Regions from separate parts of the Cellulomonas fulva genome, predicted to be linked through region 1. Evidence: predicted binding sites of a transcription regulator. Region 1 holds the regulator's gene; the other holds the start of a gene.

Region 1 (4,214 bases):
CCGCCGGCGATCTTGTCGCGGCTGAACGGCTCGGTCGCGCCGGAGCGCTTCACCACCGACAGGCTCGTGGTCTCGACCGTCGTGAACCGTCGGTTGCACGCGGGGCACTGCCGACGGCGTCGGATCGAGGAGCCGTCGTCGGACGTGCGCGAGTCGACCACCCGCGAGTCCGGATGGCGGCAGAACGGGCAGTGCACCGGGGACCTCCGTGTCGTCGGCGCGGCGGATGCGCCCAGGTGACGCTAGGCCACGGCCCATCGCGCCGCAAGCGACGCCTCCGGCAGTCGCGCGAGGGGCGGCCGCCGTGTCCGGCGACCGCCCCTCCGGGACGCCCGTCCCGGGACGCGGGCCGACTCGCCTCGGCGCCGCGGTGCTGCGGGTGCGTGCGGGACGAGGTCCCGCACCGCGCGCGGCAAAAAGCCGCTCAGCGCCTCCCGCGCCTCACCGTTCGAGCCCCCCAGCTCCCGAGTGAGGTAAGGCTAACCTAGGGGGCTTGCTCGCGCGGCGCAAGTGCCGGTCACCGACCTCGTGCGTCAGCCGCGCGGGACCACGAGCTCCTGGCCCGCCATCACCTGCGAGCCCGAGAGCCCGTTGACGCGCACGAGCTCGCGAACCTGCTCGGCCACCGACTCGCCGGCCGCCCGCGAGGACTCGGCGATCCCCCACAGCGTCTCGCCGGACTGCACCACGTACCGGTCGACGTTCGGCGCGGCGTCGTCAGCCGCACTCGCCCGGGCCCCCGCGAAGAACGCGGCGGCGACCGCGACGAGTGCCAGCACGACGAGCAGGGCTCGGCCGCGGGCCGTGAGCCGGAGCTCGCCGCCGGCCGGCACCTGCGCACGCGCCTGCGCCCCGCGCGTCTGCGCCTGGCGCGCCCGCTCCGGCCGAGAGCCGTGCGCCGCCGTGCCTCGTCCGATCGCCGGGCCGATCACCATCGCGCTCATCTCGCCGATCCCTTCCTCGTCGCATCCGCGTCGCCCGCCGTTCCGGCGGGGCTTCGAACGCCTGTCCGTCATACGTCTGTTCGACGTACGTCTGTACGATGTCTACCAGAGGCCTCCGACACGCGTCCACAGATCTCGAACAGATGTTTGAGTTCCGTGCTCGGCCTGCGTAGGCTCGCTGACGAGGAACAGCGCACCACCGACCACTGACACGCACGCCGCGAGCACCTGGCACGTCACGGCTCGTTCAGCGGTCGTCGCAGGTCAGCGGCCGGGACGCGGCCGGAGCGGCCGGGCTTGGCCCGGCCCCGCCGGTCCAGCACACCGCGCGGGCCGGCAGGGACGGTGGCAGCGGTGGCGAGGACGGCACGGGCAGGCAACGGGCAGCGGACGGACAGGACGGGGTGGGGGACGACGTGGCAGACGACACGCAGGCGACGATCGACGAGGCGCGGGACGCGGGAGCGACCGTGCACGAGCTCGAGACGCCGGCCGGCGCGGACGGCCTGACGGCCCGTCAGCGGCTGGTGCTCCAGACCATCCGGACGTCGGTCGAGTCGCGCGGCTACCCCCCGAGCATGCGGGAGATCGGCGAGGCCGTCGGGCTCACGAGCCCGTCCAGCGTCAAGCACCAGCTGACCGCGCTCGAGCGCAAGGGCTACCTCCGCCGCGACCCGAAGCGCCCGCGCGCCATCGAGGTCGTGCAGGCGGACGACGCGCGCACGGTCGGCACGTGGGACGGCGTGCCGTCGGAGGTCGACCTCGGCGAGGGCGCGGGGCGGGAGCAGCTGCAGGCGCCGTCCTACGTCCCCGTGGTCGGTCGCATCGCCGCGGGCGGCCCGATCCTCGCGGACCAGGTGGTCGAGGACGTGTTCCCGTTGCCCCGGCAGCTGGTCGGCGACGGCGAGCTGTTCCTGCTGAAGGTGAGCGGCGACTCGATGATCGAGGCGGCGATCTGCGACGGCGACTGGGTCGTCGTCCGACGCCAGCCCGTGGCGGAGAACGGGGAGATCGTCGCCGCCATGCTCGACGGCGAGGCCACGGTGAAGACGCTGCGGCGCGCCGACGGGCACGTGTGGCTCCTGCCGCACAACGCCGCCTACGCGCCGATCCCCGGTGACGACGCGACCGTGCTCGGCCGCGTCGTCAGCGTCCTGCGGAGCCTCTGAGCCGTGCCCGGTCGGCGCCCCGACCCGCCGCCCGGCCTCGGCGCGCGCCTGCGTCGGGCGCTGGGCCCGGCAGTGCCGCCGCCTGCGGACGACGCGGCGGGGCCGGTGACGTCACCGCCCAGCCGGCCGTCTCGCGACGCGCCGACGTCCGAGGTGCGTCCGGGAGCCTCGTCCGCGGACGTCGAGGACGCGGACGACGACGAGGCCGCGCCGCCACGCCGGAGCGGCGGTCAGTAGCCGAACTGCCGGGCGACGTCACGCACGGCGGCCGCGGAGGCGCGCAGGCCCGAGAGCTCGTCCACCGACATCGGCACGGGCAGCCGGTCGAGCACGCCCGCGGCGCCCACGATCGACGGGACCGAGAGGCAGACGTCGTCGATGCCGTAGTAGCCGTCGAGGAGCGAGGACACCGGCAGGACCCGCCGCTCGTCCTTCAGCACGGCCTCGATGATCCGCGAGCCCGCCAGCGCCACCGCGTAGTTCGTCGCGCCCTTCCCCTCGATGATCCGGTACGCCGACTCGACGACCTCGCGCGCGATCTCGTCGCGCACGGTGGCGGTCAGAGGGCCGGTGCCACCGCGGCCCTCCCAGTCGAGCAGCGGGATCGCGCCGATCGACGCGGAGCTCCACAGCGGCAGCTCGGAGTCGCCGTGCTCCCCGGCGATGTAGGCGTGCACGTTCTGGACCGCGACGCCCGTGTGCTGCGCGAGCAGGTAGCGCAGGCGCGAGCTGTCCAGCACGGTCCCGGAACCGAACAGCTGGGACGGCGGCAGCCCGGAGATCTTCAGCGCGGCGTAGGTCACGACGTCGACGGGGTTGGTGACCATGACGAACACGGCGTCCGGGGCCACCTCCACGACCGACGGCAGCACCTTGCGCACCAGGCCGATCGTCGCCTCGGCGAGGTCGATCCGCGTCTGGCCGGGCTTCTGCTTGGCGCCCGCGGTGAACATCACGACGTCGGCACCGGCGCAGACCGCGATGTCGTCGGAGCCCACCACCTCGGCCATCGACATGAACTGGATCCCGTGACCCAGGTCGAGCGCCTCGGCCTCCACCTTGGCCGTGTTGATGTCGTAGAGCGCCACGGTCCGCGCGGCGCCGCGCATCAGCGCCGCGTACGCCATGGTCGACCCCACGGCCCCGGCGCCGACGATCGCGAGCTTGGACCTGCGCCGCAGGTGCGGGCGGGCCGTCAGAGCCATGTCGTCGTCGTCCCGGGGCGTCAGCCCGGTCGTCGGGTCGGTCATCAGGCCTCCACGGTCGGGCTGCAGCGTGCCTGGTCAGGCTAGCGGTTCAGGCGTCGCGCAACCGCGTGAGCGCGGCGAGCGCGACGTCGCGGTCGGTGGTGCGCCAGAACGGTGGCATCGAGCGCGCCAGGTACTCGCCGTACCGAGCCGTCGCCAGGCGCGGGTCGAGCACCGCGACGACGCCGCGGTCCTGGGGCCCACGGACCAGTCGCCCCGCGCCCTGCGCGAGCAGCAGCGCGGCATGGGTCGCGGAGACCGCCATGAAACCGTTGCCGCCCGCACGTGCGACGACGTCGGAGCGCGCGGACCGCACGGGGTCGTCGGGGCGCGGGAACGGGATCCGGTCGATGAGGACCAGCCGGCACGAGCGCCCCGGCACGTCGACGCCCTGCCACAGCGCGAGCGTCCCGAACAGGCACGTCGCGTCGTCGGCCGCGAACTGCGCGACGAGCGTCGGGAGCTGGTCGTCGCCCTGGAGCAGGACCGGCACGTCGAGCCGCTCGCGCATCGCCTCCGCGGCCGCCGCGGCGGCCCGGCGCGACGAGAACAGGCCGAGCGTCGCTCCCCCGCTGGCCCGCACGAGCGCCTCGATCTCGTCGAGCTGGGCGTCGGTGGCGGGCTCGCGCCCGGGCGGCGGCAGCCGACGGGCGACGTAGCAGATGCCCTGCCGCGGGTAGTCGAACGGGCTGCCGACGTCGAGCCCGCGCCAGCGCAGCGGCCCCTCCGGCGTCTCCGGGGCGGGATCCGCGCCCGGCACCGTCGTCGGTCCGACCGGCTCGGCGTCGGGCCGAAGCTCGAGGCCCACCGAGCGCGCGGTCGGCTCGAACGAGCCGCCGAGAGCGAGGGTCGCC
Region 2 (4,214 bases), on a different contig from region 1:
CCCGCCCGCCCTGCAGCGCCACCGCGAGCAGCCCGGACCCGCCGACGATGCCCTGCACGCGGTCCAGCGCCCGGTGCGCCCGCAGGTCGCCGCCGGACGGGCCGCCCCAGAGCCGGCCCTGCTCCGCTCCCGCAGGCGCGACGTCGAGCGCCGTGACCGCGAGCCGGACCAGCGTGACCGGCCGGTCGTCCTCGTCGGGCGGGAGCTCGAGGTGGTCGTCGAGGACCGGGTCCGACGAGCCGGCGGAGCCCATGCCCCGCGACGAGCCGTCCGGCGCTCGGCCCGACGACGCCGCACGGCGACCGGTGCGCGAGTCCAGCCGCCGCGCCCGGGCCGTGGTCACGGCCGTGGCGGTGAGCCAGCCCTCGAGCTGCCAGCGGATCCGGTCGGTGATGCGGGCGGGCGACAGGCCGCCCCACCCGCCCAGGTCGGTCCGCCACGCGCGGACCAGGTCCACCCCCTCGTCGGTGCGTGCCGCGATCTCGAGACGCCCGCACGTCAGCCCGTGCTCCACGAGCATGGCGTGCAGGTCCTCGGCCAGCCGGCGTCCGGCGAACGTCGCGGTGTCGACGCGGTCGACCGGCGGATCGAGCTCGGCGCTCACCTCGAGGTCGGCTTCCGGGCGACGACGAGCGGGCGGGCGCTCGTCCTCGCCGCGTGCCAGCAGGTGCGCCCAGCCGCCCAGCCGGCCGAACCGCGCGTGCACGTCCGTCGCGGGCAGAGCGGCCAGCTGCCCCAGCACGCGCAGCCCCAGCCGGTGCAGCAGGCTGACCAGCTCGTCGACCTGGCGCGCGGTCTCGTCGGTCACCGCGGCGAAGGACAGCTCGGTCATCGGGCGTCCCGCGAGGAACGCCGCGGAGCCGCCCGGCGGCACGGGGGCACCCGTGCGTGCGGCGACCACCGCGGCCAGCAGCCCGTCCGCCGTCCCGACCGCGCACTCGTGACCCGTCCCCAGCGCCACGGCCTCGACCAGGCGCTCCGCCAGCGCGTCCTCCGACCCGTGGTAGCGGCTCGCTCCGCCCGCGGGCAGCAGGAGCAGCCCGGGCCGGACCACCTCGAGGCCGGCCACCACCGTCTCGGCGGCGACCGCGACGGGCTCGAACGCCCGGGCGTCGCGGGCGTCGTCCCCCGGCAGCAGCACGAGCTCCGGGCAGCAGCCCTGCGCCTGGCGTCGGCGCATGCCGCGGCGCACGCCCTCGAGCCGCGCGAGCGCGTTGACGGCCGCCACGTGCTGCCCGACGAGCACCGCCGCGGGCAGGTGCGCGGGGACCTCGAGCGCCGCGGCAGCGGCGACCACGGGCCAGTCCGGGACCCACAGGACGGTGGTGCGCGTGCTCATCCGACGAGCCGGAGGTCGGGCTGGTCGGCAGGGCGGCCAGGACGCTGGTCGAGGTGACCAGGATGCCGGTCAGCCGCTGCGGTGCCCGTGCTCGACGCCGTGGGCACCACCCCGGCCGTACCGGACCCCGCTGCCGCCAGCGGCAGCGTGAGCTCCACCGACCTCGGGACCGCGGCGCCGCTGCGACCCGTCCGCGCGACCCGCACCCGCTGCGCGCGCAGCCGCCCCTCGCCGTCCCCGAGACCGGCCCAGCCGCCGTGCCCCCACGCCTGCTCGACGGCGAGGACCACACCGGCACCCGGCCACGGCACCGACGCCAGGAGCACCGAACCCCGCTCCCGGGCCCGGGCGGACAGCCGGCGCCGGTCCGCGTCGGTCAGCCGGACCTCGGGTCCGACGAGGACGACGTCCATCCCGTCGAGCAGCGCCCCGAGCACGACCGCGGCGTCCGCACCGGGCCGGGGAACCACCGCCAGCCGCTCGAGCACGACGCCCGCCTCGGCCGCCGCGAGCAGCCCCAGCGACGGCTGCCCGACCACCGCGGCCCAGGCGCCCGCCGAGCTCGCCGCCGCCAGGAGCGCGAGCGTGAGTGACGTGGACCCGACGACGGCCGTGGTGGCACCGCGACGCAGGCCGTCCGGCAGCAGCTCGCCGAGCTGCGGCGGCACGGGCAGGGGCGGGCGCTCGGTGGTGAGCAGCGACGTCGTCAGCGAGGTCGTCAGCGAGGTGGTCGGCGCGCTGGTCAGGGAGGTGGACGGCGCGCTGGTGAAGGTGGTGGACGGCGAGGTCGGCGGCGACGTGGTCAGCAGCACAGCGGCAAGCCCAGCAGGACCGACGGTCACGGCGGGTCGCTCGGCGGCACGGGCGCGCTGCTCGGGCGGCCCCGACGTCCTCGTCGTCCCCTCGAGCGTGCCGACAGGATCACCGGTGCGCTCGGTCATGCGGACGCTGCGGGCGCCGGTGCGCCGCTCGGCGTGCGCGAGCGCGAGCCGGGCGCGCGCGACCCGCTCCTCGCGCGTCAGCACGTCGACCGTCATGACTGCCCCTATGGACGACTCGGCCCCGCGGGCCACCTGCACAGACGTCGCTGACCTGCAAGGATGCAAGCCAGAACCGCCCTGTTCGAACGTCTGTTCGACACCTCTAGTACACGCTCCCCGCGTCCGGGTGTCAACCCGCGCAGGTGCGACCACGCGGCACCTCGGTGACCATGGCAGGTGCCACCGACAGCGGCGGCACGCACGCTCACCCGTCCTGCTCACACCGACTGATCGCCCGTACCCGTCCGACGCACCGGAGGACCCCGTGGTCTCGCTCACCCGTCCCGTCGCACCCGACCCCTACAGCCTGCTCCCGGCGGTCCCGTCGTTCGAGGTCACCAGCACCGACTGGACCCACGGCGAGCCCGTGCCCGTCGTGCACACCAACACCGAGGCCGGCCGGAACGTCTCGCCGCAGGTCTCCTGGTCCGGCTTCCCGCCGGAGACCGCCGGCTTCGCCGTGAGCGTCTTCGACCCCGACGCACCCGGGGTCGCCGGCTGGTTCCACTGGACCGTCCTGGGCCTGGGCGCGGACGTCACGTCGCTCACCACCGGCGCCGGCGCACCCGACGGGTCCGGCCTGCCGGCGGGCGCGTCCCAGCTCCGCAACGACGACGGCGAGACCGGCTACATCGGCTGCGCTCCCCCGCCCGGCGACCAGGTCCACCGCTACTTCCTGGTGGTGCACGCGCTGGACACCGCCGACCTCGGCCTGACCCCCGCCTCCCCGCCCGGGGCGACGAGCGCCGCCCTCGTCTTCCACACCCTCGCCCGCGGCATCCTGGTCGGCACCTTCCAGCGCTGACCCGCCCTCCGACTTCCCTGACTCCCCCGACGACCACGTCATCTCTCCGGCTCCGGAGCCGGAGAGCCGGAGAGATGACGTGGTCGCGGTGGTGGAAGGGCGCCGTGGGGCCGGTCGGTAGGGTGCCGGGATGATCTTGGGGACGCTGACCTGGGAGCCCGCGCTCGCGCACCTCGACCTGGTGGCACCGAGCACCGCACGCGCGCTGACCGCGTGGGCGGAGCACGACGAGCCGGTCGCGACGAGCGTGCTCGTCGCGAGCATCGACCCGGACCTGGCCGACACCGCCGCGCTCACGGAGGCGTACGCGCTGCCGCCGTCGGCGTCGGCGAACTGCGTCCTGGTCGCGGGCCGCCGGGACGGTGCCGAGCGGGTGGCCGCCGCGGTGGTCCGGGCGACGACGCGCGCCGACGTCAACAACACCGTCAAGCGCCTGCTGGACGTGCGCAAGGCCTCGTTCCTCCCGATGGACCGTGCGACGGCCGAGTCCGGCATGGAGTACGGCGGCATCACGCCCGTCGGGCTGCCGGAGGGCTACCGCGTCCTGGTGGACGCACGCGTCACGGTGCCCGACGAGGCCGGCGACCTGGTCGTCATCGGCAGCGGGCTGCGTCGCTCGAAGATCGCCCTGCCGGGTGCGCTGCTGGCCCGCCTGCCCGGCGCCGAGGTGGTCGACGGCCTCGCGACCGGTGCTTGACCTGATCCCGACCGACACGGACCGTGCGATGGGGCATCCATGACGGACGCTTGACGTGCGGCCGGGACCGGTGCGGAACCGGCTCCGCCCACCGCCCGAATCGGGACGGACGTCCCGTCATCCGGCACCCGTCCCCGCCGACGATCAGGGCATGGACACGCTCCTCGCCACCCCGGACACCGACGTCCGCCCGCTCGACCGCGCCGACGCCCCGTGCGACCTCGTCACCACGTTCCTCGCCGCCAGCCGCGCCCTCGACGACGACCTGCCGCAGTTCTGGGACTAACGCCGACCAGCCGCCGGCACATGCCGCCGGCACACGCCGCCGGCCTG

Evidence for each region. Region 1 encodes LexA, which represses DNA repair genes until DNA is damaged. Its sites were predicted from a motif close to TCGAACANNTGTTCGA; they were not measured.
Region 2: the regulator LexA is predicted to act here: its motif matches at 2,462-2,477, upstream of imuA' (DnaE2-dependent mutagenesis accessory factor ImuA').

What each region holds. Positions count from the first base shown of each region.
Region 1 is NZ_JAHBOH010000002.1:577,395-581,608, reverse strand. It holds gene nrdR (transcriptional regulator NrdR) at 1-197, opposite strand, end outside; gene KIN34_RS16130 (LysM peptidoglycan-binding domain-containing protein) at 534-944, opposite strand; gene lexA (transcriptional repressor LexA) at 1,385-2,113, shown strand; gene KIN34_RS16120 (L-lactate dehydrogenase) at 2,344-3,318, opposite strand; gene KIN34_RS16115 (ATP-dependent DNA helicase) at 3,410-4,214, opposite strand, start outside.
Region 2 is NZ_JAHBOH010000001.1:3,002,180-3,006,393, forward strand. It holds gene KIN34_RS13355 (DNA polymerase Y family protein) at 1-1,339, opposite strand, end outside; gene imuA' (DnaE2-dependent mutagenesis accessory factor ImuA') at 1,336-2,376, opposite strand; gene KIN34_RS13365 (YbhB/YbcL family Raf kinase inhibitor-like protein) at 2,645-3,184, shown strand; gene KIN34_RS13370 (YbaK/EbsC family protein) at 3,315-3,881, shown strand; gene KIN34_RS17185 (hypothetical protein) at 4,033-4,167, shown strand.